2 regions of the Sivoneniella epilithica UHCC 1019 genome follow, and region 1 is predicted to be linked to the other one. Evidence: predicted binding sites of a transcription regulator. Region 1 holds the regulator's gene; the other holds the start of a gene.
The links. The regulator NtcA, encoded in region 1, controls nitrogen genes in cyanobacteria. The targets are predictions, from matches to a motif close to TTTGTANNNNNNNNTACAAA.
Positions count from the first base shown of each region.

Region 2: the regulator NtcA is predicted to act here: its motif matches at 5,697-5,716, upstream of AB3R30_RS18175 (ammonium transporter).

Region 1 covers NZ_JBFPDP010000017.1:21,664-29,957, reverse strand. Annotated here, with positions in the region: gene AB3R30_RS12400 (helix-hairpin-helix domain-containing protein) at 1-18, shown strand, start outside; gene AB3R30_RS12395 (LOG family protein) at 159-1,229, shown strand; RNA gene ssrS (6S RNA) at 1,334-1,538, shown strand; RNA gene rnpB (RNase P RNA component class A) at 1,608-2,045, opposite strand; gene AB3R30_RS12380 (hypothetical protein) at 2,104-2,814, opposite strand; gene corA (magnesium/cobalt transporter CorA) at 2,811-4,016, opposite strand; gene AB3R30_RS12370 (DUF3084 domain-containing protein) at 4,118-5,464, opposite strand; gene ntcA (global nitrogen regulator NtcA) at 5,620-6,357, opposite strand; gene fabI (enoyl-ACP reductase FabI) at 6,681-7,460, shown strand; gene pcrA (DNA helicase PcrA) at 7,614-8,294, shown strand, end outside.
Region 2 covers NZ_JBFPDP010000033.1:29,601-37,894, reverse strand. Annotated here, with positions in the region: gene miaA (tRNA (adenosine(37)-N6)-dimethylallyltransferase MiaA) at 1-989, shown strand, start outside; gene AB3R30_RS18185 (SagB/ThcOx family dehydrogenase) at 1,004-2,560, opposite strand; gene AB3R30_RS18180 (GDSL-type esterase/lipase family protein) at 2,615-3,517, opposite strand; gene AB3R30_RS18175 (ammonium transporter) at 3,849-5,441, opposite strand; gene AB3R30_RS18170 (polysaccharide deacetylase family protein) at 6,178-7,986, shown strand; gene rpsO (30S ribosomal protein S15) at 8,123-8,294, shown strand, end outside.

The DNA.
Region 1 (8,294 bases):
TTGACCGCCGCCGTTTAAGTCATTCTCAATCTGCTGATGCCTAAGAACCGTTGAGGTGACAGCTATATATGCTCCTGTTTGGGCAAGTGTTGCGAAGGCGATCGCGGGTTAGAGCAAAAATCTAGATACAATAAAATGCTGCCAGTAGAGAGGAATTCATGACCACATCTCCGTCGTTTGATGCCTCTGAATCACTCCGCACTAGCCTCAATCAATTACTGGATCAACTGCCCCAAAACAAACATGGGGAACTCATTCAGCTAGCATTAACAACCCTAGTACGAATGACCGAGGATGAAATCGATCGCCTAGATTGGAAAATTTTGAACGCATCCCTACAAGACATGGAGCGGGCATTCAAAGTACTTTATCCCTATCGTCACGTTCGCAAAATTTCTATTTTTGGCTCTGCCCGCATTCCATCCGGCAGCCCCGAATATCAAATGGCAGCAGACTTTGCCCGCCGTGTCACCGACCTAGGATTCATGGTGATTACAGGCGCAGGACCTGGAATTATGCAGGCGGGTAATGAAGGAGCCGGACGAGCAAAATCCATTGGGCTAGGGATTCAGCTTCCCTTTGAACAAGGCTCCAACCCTTTTATTGAAGGCGATCCCAAGCTTATCCCCTTCAAATACTTCTTCACCCGAAAGCTATTTTTCCTGAGAGAAAGCGATGCTCTTGCCCTTTTCCCTGGCGGCTTTGGCACCCTTGATGAAGCCTTTGAATGTCTCACACTTTGCCAAACAGGTAAATCATTGCCCATTCCGCTCGTGTTGATCGATCGCCCCGGCGGCGACTACTGGCACGACTGGCTAGAATACGTGCAAAAACAACTCCTCAAGCGGGGCTTAGTGAGTGTCGATGATTTCAGCCTATTTACGATTACTGATCGGCTAGATGAAGCCTGTGACATCATTACCCGCTTCTATAGCGCCTTCCATTCCTGTCGCTATGTGGGCAATCGCCTAGTCATGCGCCTCAACATCGAAATTTCTGATAAAGCCGTAGATTATCTCAACCATCACTTCAGCGACATTTTGGTAAAAGGACAGATTGAAAAGAGCCACGCTCTTCCTCAAGAGGCTCAAGATATATCCATTGGCAAATCTCGCCTTCTCCTGCATTTCAACCAGCGCGACTTAGGACGGCTCTATCAAATGATTAACGAGATTAACCGCCTTGGCATTGAACCCTCTGAAGATATGCCCCATCCAGAACGGAAGTGAGCAGGAAATAGGGAATAGGTTTAGCTCAAGTTCTCAACTTCCGCCCCCTGCTCCCTAATCCTTGCCCCTTCTCTTGCAACTAGATACCCGCTAGAATAGGCAAAGGTTTACTACGGCGTTGGTGACTACCAATAATGTTTTATGATCTATGCCTTCTGAATAAGGGAACTACGAAGTCTGGCGGCAGTAGACCGGGCATGTCACTAAAGATGATCATGTAATTCCGGAAACTTAAAGCACAGGCAGTTGGTGCCCACCTGGTCTAGCACCAGGTCAAAAACTGAGGTAAGACGGCGTTGCGGTAAACTCATTAGATTTTGAATTCCTCTGTTCAACATGACCAGGGGAATTTTTGATTTTATTGAGTTACTCATTTGAGGAAAGAGCAGGACATAAGCCGGGTTCTGTTCACCTAAAAGGGGACGGTTATCTATCTAAGGCGGTTGTTGCCAAACGCCTTTAGCGGACTCGCAAAGATGCATTGCATCCCTGCCGGAGCGGGAAAAAGACCAACCCTAGCTCCTACTGCCTTGCATCCAACCGGGGTTTACCTAGCCAGCACTTCTCAATGCTGCTGGTGCGCTCTTACCGCACCTTTGCACCCTTGCCAGAGTAGTTATGAGTTATGAGTTATGAGTTATGAGTGAAATTCTCAATCCTTACTTCTCGTACCTCAGTTGTCACTCTTCGGCGGTATATTTCTGTGGCACTATCCTCACGATCGCTCGCACTGGGCGTTACCCAGCAAGTTTGGTCTTTCGGAAGCCCGGACTTTCCTCGAACTGCATCGCAACTCGCAACCATCTCGCCTACTCTTTCCAAGACTAGTGTAGTTGAAGGGAAGAGGAAAGAGGGAAAAGAGAAAAAGCTGAGACTATCTTGGGTTCCAAGGTAATCCGGCTTGCCATGGCAATTTTTTTAGAATGAACTTGCAGCGTAGTTGAATGCGATCGCCCTCTGCACTATAGGTAGAGCCAATCAGTCGCAGCGCTAAGTCGAGACTAAACTCCAAGGGGTCTATTCTGCTGATAAATCGGGCGTATTTTTTCTTGGGGGGATCATCTTTACTTTTTTTAAGCGCTTCAAAGTCGAGCAGCGGTTTGCTCACTTCCATTTCCAGCGCCACGGCAGCATCTTTGTCTTTCGGCTCTTTGCGCTTTAAAACGTCTTCTGCGGTAATAATTTCTTTTAAGGTGGCACCGGGGGCAACAGTACTAAAGACCTGATTTTGAAATAAATCTAAAGTGGTGCCAGGAATAAGACGGGTCACGCGGCGCGATCGCCCTTGCAAATCGGTCGTGGCGCAATAGTCCCAATCGATGTAGATAGAATGAGTCTGTGATTTATTGGTCACTTTGACTCCAAACTGTTTCAGCTTGTCATCTTTGCCGAACTCGTAGCGTTTCTCAAAATCAAAACCAACGCCTACTATATCTTGAAGATTTTGATCGGCTAACTGCTGCTTTAAAATTTCCTCATCTAAAGAAACGGTATATTCATCATTAAAACTGCTCACAATCTTGGACAGTGCCCAGGTGATCACAATTAGGTAAATTACCAAAATGATTGGGTCTATCGATCTCATCGAAGATTACCCATCCCGATCGCTTTTTTGTCAGAATTGCTAGGAGGCTTTACGGCTGACATATTTTCAAACCAGCCCCTGCGCCAAAACAAAGCCACCATGGCGATCGCGATCGCCAACATCACCGCTAAACAAATAGGATATCCCCAGTAAGCATTCAACTCTGGCATGTTGAACGGCGACTTTTCAGGATTAAAGTTCATGCCATAAACCCCAGCAATGAACGTTAATGGAATGAAGATAGAAGATGTTACTGTTAATACCTTCATCACTTCGTTCATTTTGTTACTAACAGACGACAGATAGATATCCATCAAGCTAGAAGCCAGTTCACGGTAAGTTTCCACCATATCCAACACCTGGATCGTGTGGTCATAGCAGTCGCGCAAATAAACACGGACATCGTTGCTAATCAAATCACTGCCATCTCGAATCAAGGCATTAATCGCATCCCGCTGAGGCCAAATGGCTCGACGCAGGGTCAGTAGCTGACGTTTAAGCTCATGAATCTTTTGCAGAGTTTGGCGATTAGGATTGGCTACTACTTCATCTTCTAGTTCTTCTAGCTGTTCACCATAGATCTCTAGAACCGGAAAAAAACCATCAATAATCGAATCTAGCAGGGCATAGGTGAGATAATCAGCCCCATTACAGCAAATGGTTCCTTTACTGGTGCGAATCCGTTCTCGAATAGGACCAAAGCTGTCGTAGCGGGGTTCTTCTTGAACCGTGAGCAAGTAGTGCCGACCCAAGATAAAACTAACCTGCTCACTTTCAAATGTTTCTTCGTCGTCCCGTAAAGTGACCATGCGCGCGATGATCAGCAGTTGCTCTGGGTGTTCTTCCACTTTGGGTCGCTGAGGAACATTCACCACGTCTTCTAACACGAGCGGATGCAGATTAAAGACTTCCCCCAATCGCTGCATAATATCTTCATTGCCAAATCCTTTTACATCGACCCAGGAAACTGATTCGGTATCTAGATAAGGAATGATTTCTTCGGGGGTATCGAGTTCGCGTCGGCTAGCGCCCTTTTTAGAGTAGTCAATCAAAATGATGACGGGTGGGGGGGCTTTGGGATCAATATCAAGGGTGCCCGGAATCTCGCCGGGGGTGTGATAGTGATAGTCAATATAGGAGTCGTCTTGATCAAGGTCAGGAGATAGCTGTATTAAGGGTGGGTGCAAGCGATGGTCTACCATGTCAGAAAACCTTTAACCATTTTTTGAGAAGGCGATCGCTAAAAGTAAATCGTTGCTCAAAGGGAATCATTGCTAGTGTACTGTTGCCAGGACTGATAGAGTTATTGCGATCGCAGTAACTCTTTGCCATTCTGTACTGCCACCAGATTTACTTTTAGAGGACCTGCTGTCAATGTTTTTTCCTCCGCGATCGTTCTTAGCTCGATCGTCTCGTTGTACCCTTGCAGCTTTTCGATAAATGTCAATAGATCTTGGACTCGCCCATCGCCAATTTGCACCGTATCAGTCAGAATTCCCAAACGCCGCGCCCTAAATCCGGCTGCGGTTACTAGCAGATTAATTCGCTGCTGAATTTGAACCTCGCTCAAGCTAGCTGGATTTAGAGACGTGGCAGCAATCAGATCCCCTTCTTGAAAAACAATCCGGTTGGGAGCCGCTTCTGCAAAAACTTGAACCAGGTTTTCTCCAGTAAGATAATTGGCAGCTGACGAAATACGGACTACATAATCTTGACCGTTACTCACTTGCCTGATCAGTTGATCCACTTCGGCTTTGGTAATTTGAATGATTTGTCCCTGCGGTTTTGTGCCAGGTCGCACCAATTGAGTTGCAGAGCGATTGGCTTCTCGTAAAAGCTGATCGATCGCGCCTTGGGTAGAGCGTGGGTCAAGAATCCGCACCACCGCCGAAGAAAGCACTTGCCCCCGCTGGATTGCCACATTACCCCGGCGCAACCCCTCGGCTTCTCGCTCCAGCTTGCCAATTTCTTGCACCAAAAAATCTTGCTGAGCTTCTAGCTGTTTCAGTCGCCCTTCCCGCTCACTAATGATTGCACTTTTGGCTTTAATTTCCTCTTCTGCCACTGCCACAACTTGACTCTGCTCTGCTTGCAGTCGGCTAATATTGGCTCGAAATTGCAATACTTGCTCAGAGATAGTGGCAAGTTGGCTGCGGTTTTGTTCAAGAGTCCGCTGTACTGTAACGCGATCGCTCATGGCACGGTTCCGTTCGGCGATCGCGCTTTTCAAAGAGCCGCCAATGGTTTGAATCTGTTTTTGAGTACTCATTAGTTGCTTTTGAGCCTCAATTTCTTGGGCTTTTGCCCGGTTTAATTCGGCTTCAGTACGTTGCTTTTGAGCTTGAGCCGTTTCTAACTGACTTTTTGCATCGTTTAGGTCAGTGCGTGCCCGTCTTAGCTTGCGTTGAAGTGCGCCTAATTCAAAGACTCCGGTGCGTAATGGACCACTGGTTGCAAATAGAATCCCCAAGGTGGAAGCAGCAACGACGATCCCCGTCAAAATGGTGATTAAGGTTGCCGTGCGACGCGGGCGTAAGTTAAATAGGCTGAGGCGAGCTTTCCCAACTTTGGTGCCAATGCGATCGCCCACAGTGGCAATCACACCACCAATTACCAATATTGCAAATATTAGGATCAGCCCCGTAGACATCGCTGCTCCAAACCAAAACGCCCTAACCTTTGCAATGCAAACAGGGGCAAACTCATCTATAGCCTACCCCATGAATCTTTGATGATGGCTCTACTCACTTGCGAATTTGTGAGCGCACAACTCTTATTTTTAATAAACTGCTGGTTTCTAGCTCATCACGTAAACTGCTGACTTAAGGTTACAGGATTATGCACAGTAATTTTCTTTTTATGAATCGAAACCATATTATCTTGCCGTAAGTCGCCTAAAAGCCGAGTGACCGTCACACGGGTAGAGCCGATCGCTTCTGCGATCGCCTGATGCGAGAGCTTCAGATCAATCGTAATTCCTTCTTTACTGGGCGTACCAAAATCTCGGCACAGAATCAACAAAAAGCTAACCAATCGAGAACCCATATCGCGATGAGCCAGCGTTTCAATCATCATTTCAGTCTGCAAAATGCGCGAAGACAACCCTTGCAGCAAAATCATCGATAGATCAGGGTTATCTTTTAACGCTTTCTCAACCTGTTCAATCGGTACTGAAAGCAACTCCACAGGCGTAAACGCCACAGCATGATAAAAGCGATCGGAACGATGTCCTGTAATCAGCGACAGCACCCCAAACACACTATTTTCTCTCAACAATGCAACTGTAATTTCTTCCCCTGCTTCGTATACCCTAGAAAGCTTTACGGCTCCCTTAACTAGGAAGTAGACGCGCTCAGCAGGATCGCCTGGAAAAAAAATCGTTTTACCCCGTTCAAACGATTCAACAACGGGTGGAAACACCCCACTTCCCATCTGACGAAATACCGATGCCAGTGGTCTATCTTGCGTCACAACCATATTCCCCTGCTCGGAGTCCTTACTACGTGCCAACTCGTTGAATAAAACATGCCGAATAATTAGCATTCAACTCTGTAACTTAGAATACTTAAACGCACTCCTAAAGGGTTTTTTGTACCCTTTGTTACAAAATAAGGCGATCGCAGCCCCTATACAAAAGCTTAGAGTCACTTACCTACCGCTTTCTTACCCATATAAAGAGCCTAGAAAGTATCAGTATCTTAACCGCAGCTTGGCAAATTGAACAAAATTCATTGCAAAAATAATTACGGGCATCTATTGAAATCCTTTTTGCAGCTAAACTTTAGAACTCTTGAACTAACTAGGAGTGCTATCTTTATACCCCATATTTCAGTATCCTCATAGGTGCCCTCAAAGGATTGATTGCCATGCTGGACTTGACTGGGAAAAACGCCCTTGTAACCGGAATCGCTAATAACCGCTCGATCGCGTGGGGCATTGCCCAACAGCTTCACAAAGCCGGCGCGAACATTGGCATTTCCTATCTACCCGATGAAAAAGGGAAAATGGAAAAAAAGGTAGCTGAGTTGGTAGAACCCCTCAATCCCAGTGTATTTGTTCCATTAAACGTTCAAGATGATGCTCAAATTCAATCTGCCTTTGAAACCGTAGGCGATAAGTGGGGCAGAATCGACATTTTGATTCACTGTCTAGCATTTGCCAACCGAGATGACCTGACAGGCGGCTTCGTGGAAACATCTCGCTCCGGGTTCGCCACAGCACTGGATATAAGCACCTACTCCCTCGTTAAGCTCTGTGGTGCAGCAAAGCCATTGATGACCGAAGGCGGCAGCATTGTCACACTTACCTATTTAGGTGGTGTGCGAGTGATCCCCAATTACAACGTCATGGGGATCGCCAAAGCGGGTTTGGAAATGAGCGTCCGATATTTGGCAGCGGAACTGGGACCTCAAAAGATTCGAGTGAATGGCATTTCTGCCGGACCCATCCGCACTCTGGCATCCTCTGCGGTGGGCGGAATTTTGGATATGATTCATCATGTGGAAGCCGTCGCGCCCTTACGTCGCACCGTCACCCAAACAGAAGTGGGAAACACTGCCGCTTTTTTGTGCAGTGATCTATCCAGCGGCATGACAGGGCAGATTCTTTATGTGGATGCGGGCTACGAGATTTTGGGCATGGCTTAGGCAAAGCAATCCTGGTTGACCGCACCAATCATTTGTTTCATTCAGGGGGCGATCGCCCCAGTAAACTCCGATATCCTCTTGGTCAAACCCCACAGGATTTAGCAAGATGCGATACCCTTATCTAGAAACTGCACCTTCCGCAAAATAGCCTCCATGAGCCAGACTCTCGATATCAGCCACCTCAATTCCTCTCAGCGTCGTGCCGTAGAACACTACTGTGGACCGCTGTTGGTAGTAGCAGGAGCGGGTTCTGGCAAAACGCGGGCGCTCACCTACCGCATTGCAAACCTAGTCCTAAATCATCGCGTTGATCCTGAAAACATCCTGGCGGTCACCTTTACAAACAAAGCCGCACGGGAAATGAAAGAGCGAATCGAAAAATTATTTGCCGATCAAAAAGCCCGCAGCGATTTTGGTAAACCCTTAGATGCGCTCTCTCCTATTGAACAAACCCGGCTAAGATCTTACGTTTACAAAAATATTACCAAAGAGCTTTGGATTGGGACATTTCATGCGCTTTGTGCCCGAATTTTGCGGTTTGACATCGAAAAATATCAAGATGGTAGTGGGCGCAAATGGACCCGCAATTTTTCTATTTTTGACGAATCGGATGCTCAAAGTTTAGTCAAAGAAATTGTCACTCAAAAACTTAACTTAGACGACAAAAAGTTTGATCCAAAATCGGTTCGCTATGCCATTAGTAACGCGAAAAATAAGAGCCTCTCGCCCCAAGATTTAGAAAAAGATCAGTCTAATTTTCGCGGACGAGTGATTGCCAATGTCTACAGCATGTATCAAGACACGTTGTCGGCAAATAATGCGCTGGATTTTGAT
Region 2 (8,294 bases), on a different contig from region 1:
ATAATACTTTAGTACCAATTTTGATTGTGATTTGTGGGGCGACGGCAACGGGAAAATCGGGTTTAGCGATCGCGCTGGCAAACCGGATGAATGGTGTCGTTCTTAGTGCTGACTCCCGCCAAGTATATCGAGAATTTAACATTGGCACGGCAAAACCCGCGATCGCCGTGCAGCAAACGGTGCCGCACTATTTAATTGACATCTGCGAACCGACGGAAACGCTAACGTTGGCAGAGTATCAAATGCAGGCACAGCAGGTCATTGAAACTATTCATCGGGGGAAAGGGAACAGAGAACAGGGAACAGGGAACAGGGAACAGGTTCAGATCCCGATTGTGCCGCTGTTAGTAGGTGGAACAGGACTTTATATTCGCTCTATTACGAGAGGACTCAAAATTCCCAAGGTTTCGCCTCAGCCGGAACTGCGATCGCAGCTTCAAACTCTAGGACAACACCAGTGTTACGCCATGCTGCAACGGGTTGATCCGGCGGCGGCTGCCAAAATTCATGCTCATGATCAAGTGCGAACGCTGCGATCGCTGGAAGTGTTTTATGTGACTGGACAACCCATGTCAGCGCAGCAGGGAGAGCAGCCGCCTACTTACCCGATCTTGCAGATTGGGCTAGAGTGCGGCGATCGACCTCAACTAGACAATCGGATTACTCAGCGCACAAACCAGATGATTGCTCAGGGTTTTGTGGCAGAGGTAGAGTCCTTGTGTGAAAAGTATGGGGCTGATCTGCCGTTGCTGAATACATTGGGTTATGCCGAGTTTAAGCAATTCCTCGCGGGTAAGATGTCGCAAAAGGACGCGATCGCCGCTACTATTCTCCACACACGCCAATTTGCCAAACGCCAGCGTACCTGGTTTCGCGCTTATCCAGAAATTGAATGGTTCGATGCCGATGCCTTTGATCTAGAAGCGCAGGTCTGGCAACGAATTCAAGAATTTTTGCAGCAGAACACCCAGAATCTTTATAAAGCTTAAGGGCGAGGTTTGGCTCAGAGAAAAGTTTGAGGACGACCGAGGGTGGTGATGTACAAAACGGCTTCATCGATCGGAATTCCCAGTACTTCATTAACTTGATCGTCAAAAAAGCCAGCAATACCGCTTACTCCCAAACCGAGATGAATCGCTGCCAAGTTGAGGCGTTGCCCTAGCCGTCCGGCATCTAGATGCAAATAGCGATAGACGCGATCGCCGTAGGTAGCAACAGCGGCTTTCAGGTCGGCGGTGTGAAACAGAACAACCGCCGCATCTCGCCCTAAGTCTTGTCCTAAACAAAGAAAATGTAGCTCTTGGCGAAAATTTTTGAAGCGAATTTGGCGAAGTTCTTGGGAGTTCGGCGCGTAGTAATAGCAACCTTCTTCTAAGCCATCCACCGAAGAAACCACCATGAAGGTTTCGACCAAGCTGAGATCAAAACAGTCGGGCGTTCCATCTAACCCTTGCTCACTGTAGTGTTGAGGTTGGTAGGTGAAGTCTAGTAGGTGTTTCAGTTCATCAAAAGTAAGCGGCTCTCCCGTATAGGATCGAGTGGAACGGCGTTTGAGTAGAGTGTTTTCTAGACCTTCTAGGTTGTCTCCCCAGGCGATCTCATCGGTTGCCGTTGGCACTTTCGTACAAAACGGAAAATTGTATTTATCTGTGCGTTGCTTCTCAGTAGGCGACAGTTTCCAGTTGACCTTCATGGTTTCATTCAGGTCAATTTGGGTTGCCTGATGAAAGTAGAACAGGAGTTCACCATCAGCAAGGTTGGGATACTCAGTTTGGGTGCGAGTGGCAGTAATGGTTTTGGCAAGGGGGAGATTTTGGCGAACTTCTAGCAAATCAGCCAAGGGCAGCACGGCGATCGCGCCTTCTTGAGCAGAATCCAAATACAACACCTGATTTACGCCTTCATCCATAAAGCTACCAATCAAATGAGGGCGATAATCATTCATGGCACAGGTTAGATCCAGATTGCCTAACAAATGTCCACTATCGAGACACACACGGCGATAGGCACGATCTTGATACCGCCATTGCGATCGCCCAAAAACCGCCGTGATAATTAACGCTAGCTGAGTGTTTTCTAAAACAGGATGCCAAAAACAAGCGGCTTGGAGCTTCGTCCACAGGTCGTTTTCCCAAAAATGCATGAGGGAATGGGTACGCGCTTGATAGTTGAACAACCCGGCGGGGATTAAAGGAGTCCCCCGCGACACTAGATAGAGTTCCGCCGGGTAAAGCCCACCCGCTGAGGGAGCCGCCCTCAAATAATGAGGTTCGCCAACCGTAGGAACCATACCTGTTAAGCCATAGCTGCAAAACAAAAGCTGAGAAATCCGCTGCCACCACTTGCCTATAGGATCATCGGCAAACTTTTCAGGATTCTCCGTGAGGAATGGCTTGAGATCAAACGAACTGCCAATTTTGTATTCTTTGAACGGAATGGGTTGCTGATTCCAATCCGGTGGTTTACTTTTAGCGTTGATCGTTCTGGGATCGTATTTGGTTCTCTCGTGATAGTGCTGGGCGATCGAGACAGTCGGTTCGGGCATATAGGAATTCGGCATTTGCTCATCTCCTACCCCAATCTTGACACTCTCTTCTAAAAAAGTGCCACTTCCTTAAGGAGAAGTCCCCAAACGCGAAATGGGAGGTTTGGCAACAACTTCGCCCGCTTGCTCTAGCTTCGATCGCCAAAGGGCATATCCAGCAACGCTCAAATGTAAACCATCGGTGGTTAGTTCATCTTTAAGGTAACCCTGGGCATCTGCAAAATCGCTGTGCAAATCTAAATACTCTACGCCTTCATCTTGGGCGACCCGCGCTAGTTTTTCATTAATTGTGCGAATCCAGCGGCTTGAAATCGTGGGCAATCGCTCCACCCACAGGGGATGCTCTTTGGCAGCCGGATCACCTTTGACAGAGGCAAGATACCGCCGACTCGCGCGATCGCCGCCGTGGGGCAAAATCGATTGAATCACAATTCTCGCTTGGGGATGGGCGGCTTTAAGATGGCGCACAATCTCTCGCTGATTGGCAACCAACGTTTCACCCCTCACCCCTCTAATTAAGTCATTAATTCCAATCATGACAAAAATAGTTTGGGGCTTGGTTTGATCCAAAAACTTAACTCGTTTCAGCAGCCCATAGGACGTTTCACCCGAAATGCCTTGATTGAGCCAAGTAGCTCCTGCGGGCAGCAGATTGCTCGGAAACCATAAACTTAAGGAATCCCCCGCTAAAACTTTTAAGTGGGTCGGTGTTTGATCCGCGATCGCGATCGCCTCCCGTTTTAGCAGTTCCACCCATTCGGCATAATTCAACTGCCGTCGCACTCCAAAATCACCATTGGCAGCAGTAGAACTGGCTGATGATACATGGGGCGTTGAGTATGGCGTTGGTTCCTCAACCGTAGAGGCGCGAACTTGAGAAGAACTCCGCACACTATCTCGATGAACACTCAGCAGCACAATTGGGAGTAGCAGCCCACTCACTAAACTTAAGGGAATAGCCCAGGTTGGCACGCTAAAACGTCTAAACACTTACTTCCATCAAACACATTCGATCAGATTGTAAAGGCTATCTTAGCAACGGTTACAAATCAGTTCAAAAACTGTTTGCAGCCACTAAGATAGCCTTTATTTGTGACTAGATTTCAGTGCAAAGAAATTAGTTGAGCAAAAGTTAAAATTTAGAAATCTTAGTGGCAAAGTCCATTTCAGTTATAGTGCCTTCGCCTTCAGCTTCTTCATACTCATGCATCCCTAAGCCTTCGTCTTCCACCTCATCTTTAAAAAGCCTCTATTAAGTCAATCTAATTTTCCAAGCAATAGCTACTCAGTTTTGTCGTTTGGCTTAATAATTTCGGCTGGCAACTCCAGGGCTACCCACACCACCGGATAGGTCAGAGGTAGAACCCGTGCTGTCTTTCACGAACCCTGCATACGCTTCCATACCATGTTCGCTAATGTCTAGACCGATTAGCTCTTCCTCTTCAGTCACTCGGATACCTAAGGTTGACTTCAATACTACCCAGAAGATAGTAGAAACCAGAACCGTAAAGCCGCCAACTGTCATAACACCTACAAATTGATACCAAAGCTGTTCAATTCCACCACCCAAGAGTAGCCCTGCCTTTGGACCTGCTGAATACAATGCACCTGCTACGTCGCTGGGTCCCACTGCAAATAGACCTATCGCTAAAGTTCCCCAGACTCCACACACTAGGTGAACCGAAGTTGCCCCAACCGGGTCATCAATCTTAAGCTTGTCAAAGAACCCTACTGCAAACACGACTAAAATCCCACCAACCGTACCAATTACAGCGGCGGCTGGAATCGTAATAAAGGCGCACCCTGCTGTGACTGCTACTAAACCTGCCAAAACGCCGTTGATGATCATGGACAGATCCGGCTTGCCTAGATAAAGCCATGCCGTGATAGTTGCAGCAATACCACCAAATGCACCCCCTGTGTTGGTCGTAATGGCAATGTGAGAAATTAGCGAACCATCACCCACTGCCATCGTCGAACCAGGGTTAAAGCCAAACCAGCCCAACCACAAAATTAGAGCGCCTAATGTGGCAATGCTCATGTTGTGTGCAGGCAGTGCGTTTGAGTGACCGTCTGTTCCATATTTGCCCAAACGAGGACCAAGGATCGCGGCACCCATTAGGGCAGCCCATCCGCCCATTGAGTGAACCACGGTTGAACCGGCAAAATCCCAGAAGCCCAACGTTGCTAGCCAGCCGCCGCCCCAAATCCAATGACCTGTTATGGGATAAGCAATGCCAACTAATAACACGCTAAAAATTAAAAAGCTCACAAACTTGATGCGTTCTGCTACGGCTCCAGATACGATCGTGGCGGCAGTTCCGGCAAAGACAAGCTGAAAGAAAAATTTTGCCAGCAGGGGCACCCCTGTCCAACTGATCGCACTAAAGATTCCTTGATAAGCGTCTCCTGTGGCTGGGCTATTGTCCGCACCTGTTAAGAACAAGCCGCCACTACCGATGAAACCACCGCTAGTAGTGCTGAACATTAACCCAAATCCGATCGCCCAGAATGCGATCGTGGCAAGGGAGAACACAATCAGGTTTTTAGCGAGAACATTCACAGCATTCTTCTGACGACAGAAGCCAGTTTCTAACATGCAAAAACCAGCGTTCATGAAGAAGACCAACATGCCAGCCACCAGCACCCACATGGTGTCGAGACCCACTTTTAGGGTTTCAGTGGTTCTTGCGACATCTGCCAACGTAGGCGCACCTTGGGCAAACGCTTCATATCCCCAAATCAATACAATGATCAGAGCCAGCGGAATACAGGCTTGAGCGCTGGGGGATAGCTTTCTAGAGTACCAATCGAGCGATCGCCATTGGTTCGTTTGGATTGGTGCTAAACGCTGCTTCCTCCGGGCTGAAGGCTTAAACGGAATTTTCATGGTCATTAGTAGGAATTCCTCACTGGATTAATGAGCGACACTTTGATGAACGGCATCCTAGTTACAAGCCTAATTACTTAGGAAGGTGAGCAAACTGAGCAATCAGCGGAACCCTGAGCGATCGCAAGACTTCAAAAAGTTTGAAGCGAACATTCAGATGCTTAACGCATAGATTGATAGATGTCATCACACCTTTTAAGGATGTCTAAAGAAAAAAACAAAATAACCCTTAATGAATTCCATCTTTTCCGACCTGGTTATTCTGTAATCTTTTATACAAAACTCATTCTCTTTCTTGAACGCTAAAAAAATGACACCCTTATAAACTACATAACTGCTAGGCATTGGGCGACCTGTTATTTTCTCTTGCTAAGTATTTATACATAATTGAATACACTCCCTGTAGTCTCTCTTACTAAGGGGGACAGTGATAGCCGGGGGTTGTACGGAGCAATTTTTATGCCCAAGTACCTAGTCGATGATAACCTTGCCGATGTATGAAAAAGCTTCAAATAACACTCTGTAAAATCCGTTCCAGTGATTTTCTAGGCTAGTAAGATTTCAAGACAATCACCGCTGATAAGGACTTAGACCAAAAAAGACGTAATCTATTCGCGAAAAAACGTCAAAAAAACTGACAAAGCTATCGTTATAGAGTAGATATGTCTAGGGAACTTATGAAGCTTGGTGAACTATGGGCAGCGTGGATAAGTTTTTTATCAAATTCAATCGAATGAGTCCTTTGATTTCTTTTAAACAAAGATCGCGACTGGCGATCGCTGTGATTACGCCGCTCCTATTTTGTGCAATTGAGCGATCGCACCCTGCCTCAGCAGCCCTAACTATTGCTCAATCCTTGGATGCCAATGGCACCCCTGAACAATCTGCCGTTGGAGAACCGCTGGCACCTGTCAAAAATCCCGACTGCCCACCAACCCAAGTGACTCAAACCACCAATGGGTTGATTCAACTCATTAGCAACATTTCTCAAACCGCCAATTGGGTTGAACAGCCAGCTTTTGGGATGGGCGCGATCGTCGGTCAGATTGCCCCTCAAGTTATGGCATATCTCAGTCCTAGCCCTTTTCCCGAAATCAATTCTTTGGCACGGGAAGCCAAAGTCCCCGTCATGATGTATCACGACATCCTGCCGGAAAAACTGGTGTTTTTTGATGTCACACCCCAAGAGTTTGAGCAGCACCTACAGCTAATCAAACAAAAAGGGCTAACTCCCATCAGCATGGATCAGCTTGTGGTGCATCTCCGCACCGGCAGCCCATTACCAGCCAAACCGATTTTGCTCAGCTTCGATGATGGCTACAAAGGGCATTATGACTATGTATATCCCCTTTTAAAGAAATATAACTACCCCGCACTTTTTTCGATCTATACCGTTAAAGTTGGCAAACAAATGGGACGCTCTAGCCTTAACTGGGAGCAACTGCGGGAAATGGTGAAAGATCCCCTCATCACGATCGCCTCTCACAGCGTCAACCACACTGTGATGGAGGGGCTAACTCCGGCTCAACTGCTGCTCGAAACCCAGGAATCTAAACGCATTCTAGAAGCAGAGCTAGGCAGATCCATTCGCTACTTCACCTATCCAGAAGGCAAATTTGACAAAGCCGCCCTAGAGTCTGTGCAAGCAGCAGGATATACCGCAGCTCTAACAATGAACGATGCCGATGAGCAACTGGCAGGTCAATCACAAAGCCTATTGGCGATCGGGCGAATTGGGCAATCTCGTATTCAAGAAATGGTTGATATTGCATGGGGCGGCTCCCCCATGCCATCGATTAGCACAGGATTCAACTTCACCTCTCCCGTACAACGATTCGATCGAACCATTAATCAAACCCCATTTATTTTTATTGCAGGCGGCAAGCCAGTCACGATTCACTACAATACCCGTGGGCAAATCCCTCAAATCATCGCCAATACTCCTGTAATTGCCGCCGTGGATGGCACCTTCTTCTCATTAGAAATGCTTGAATCAAACGAGATGCTAGGTCCAATTTATAGCCAAAGCCATGGTCAATTTATTCCCGGCAAGCGTGGTGAAATTCCGTTTTTAGAAAATCGGCCCCTCGTTTTAATCGGCACAGAAGCAGTCCAATTTATTCCTTTTAACTTCAAAAAGCACAATACATTAGCAGCTATCCAAGCCGAGATGCCCACCGTAACTGACGCATTTGTTGCCGCTGGCTGGCTAGTTGAAAATGGGAAACCTCAGCCGATAGAACGGTTTGGTCGGCTATATAGCGTCAATGAATTGAGGCATCGTGCGTTTTGGGGCATCAACCAACAAGGACAACCTCAAATTGGCGTTTCTACCGAACCCATCGGCTCTGTAGATTTGGGCATAGCGCTTGTTAAAGTAGGATTTCGAGATGCCGTCATGCTAGATTCAGGTGCCAGCACCTCTTTAGCATTTAAAGGCGAGTCCCTCGTAGCCTATGAACCCCGTGCCGTACCTCACGTCGTCGGTTTAATTCCGCCCCCAGGCGACTTAGGCACCTGCCCCGTCGTAACATCCTCCATCTCCCCCTAAAAATTTCTTATAACTTTATAAAGTTATAAAATTAGCAGTTTTGTTAGTGTTGCTTTTTGACTCTTCAGCGATCCTTAACCCCCATGCTATTATTAAAGACTGCTGACTTTGTGTAAACTCAAAACTCGGACGACCCATGGCTCTGCTGCAACAGCAAAAACAAGAAATTATTTCCTCCTATCAAGTTCACGAAACTGACACAGGTTCTGCTGATGTACAGGTAGCAATGCTAACTGAACGAATTAACCGCCTCAGTGGACATCTGAAAACCAACAAAAAAGACCACTCTTCTCGTAGGGGTCTATTAA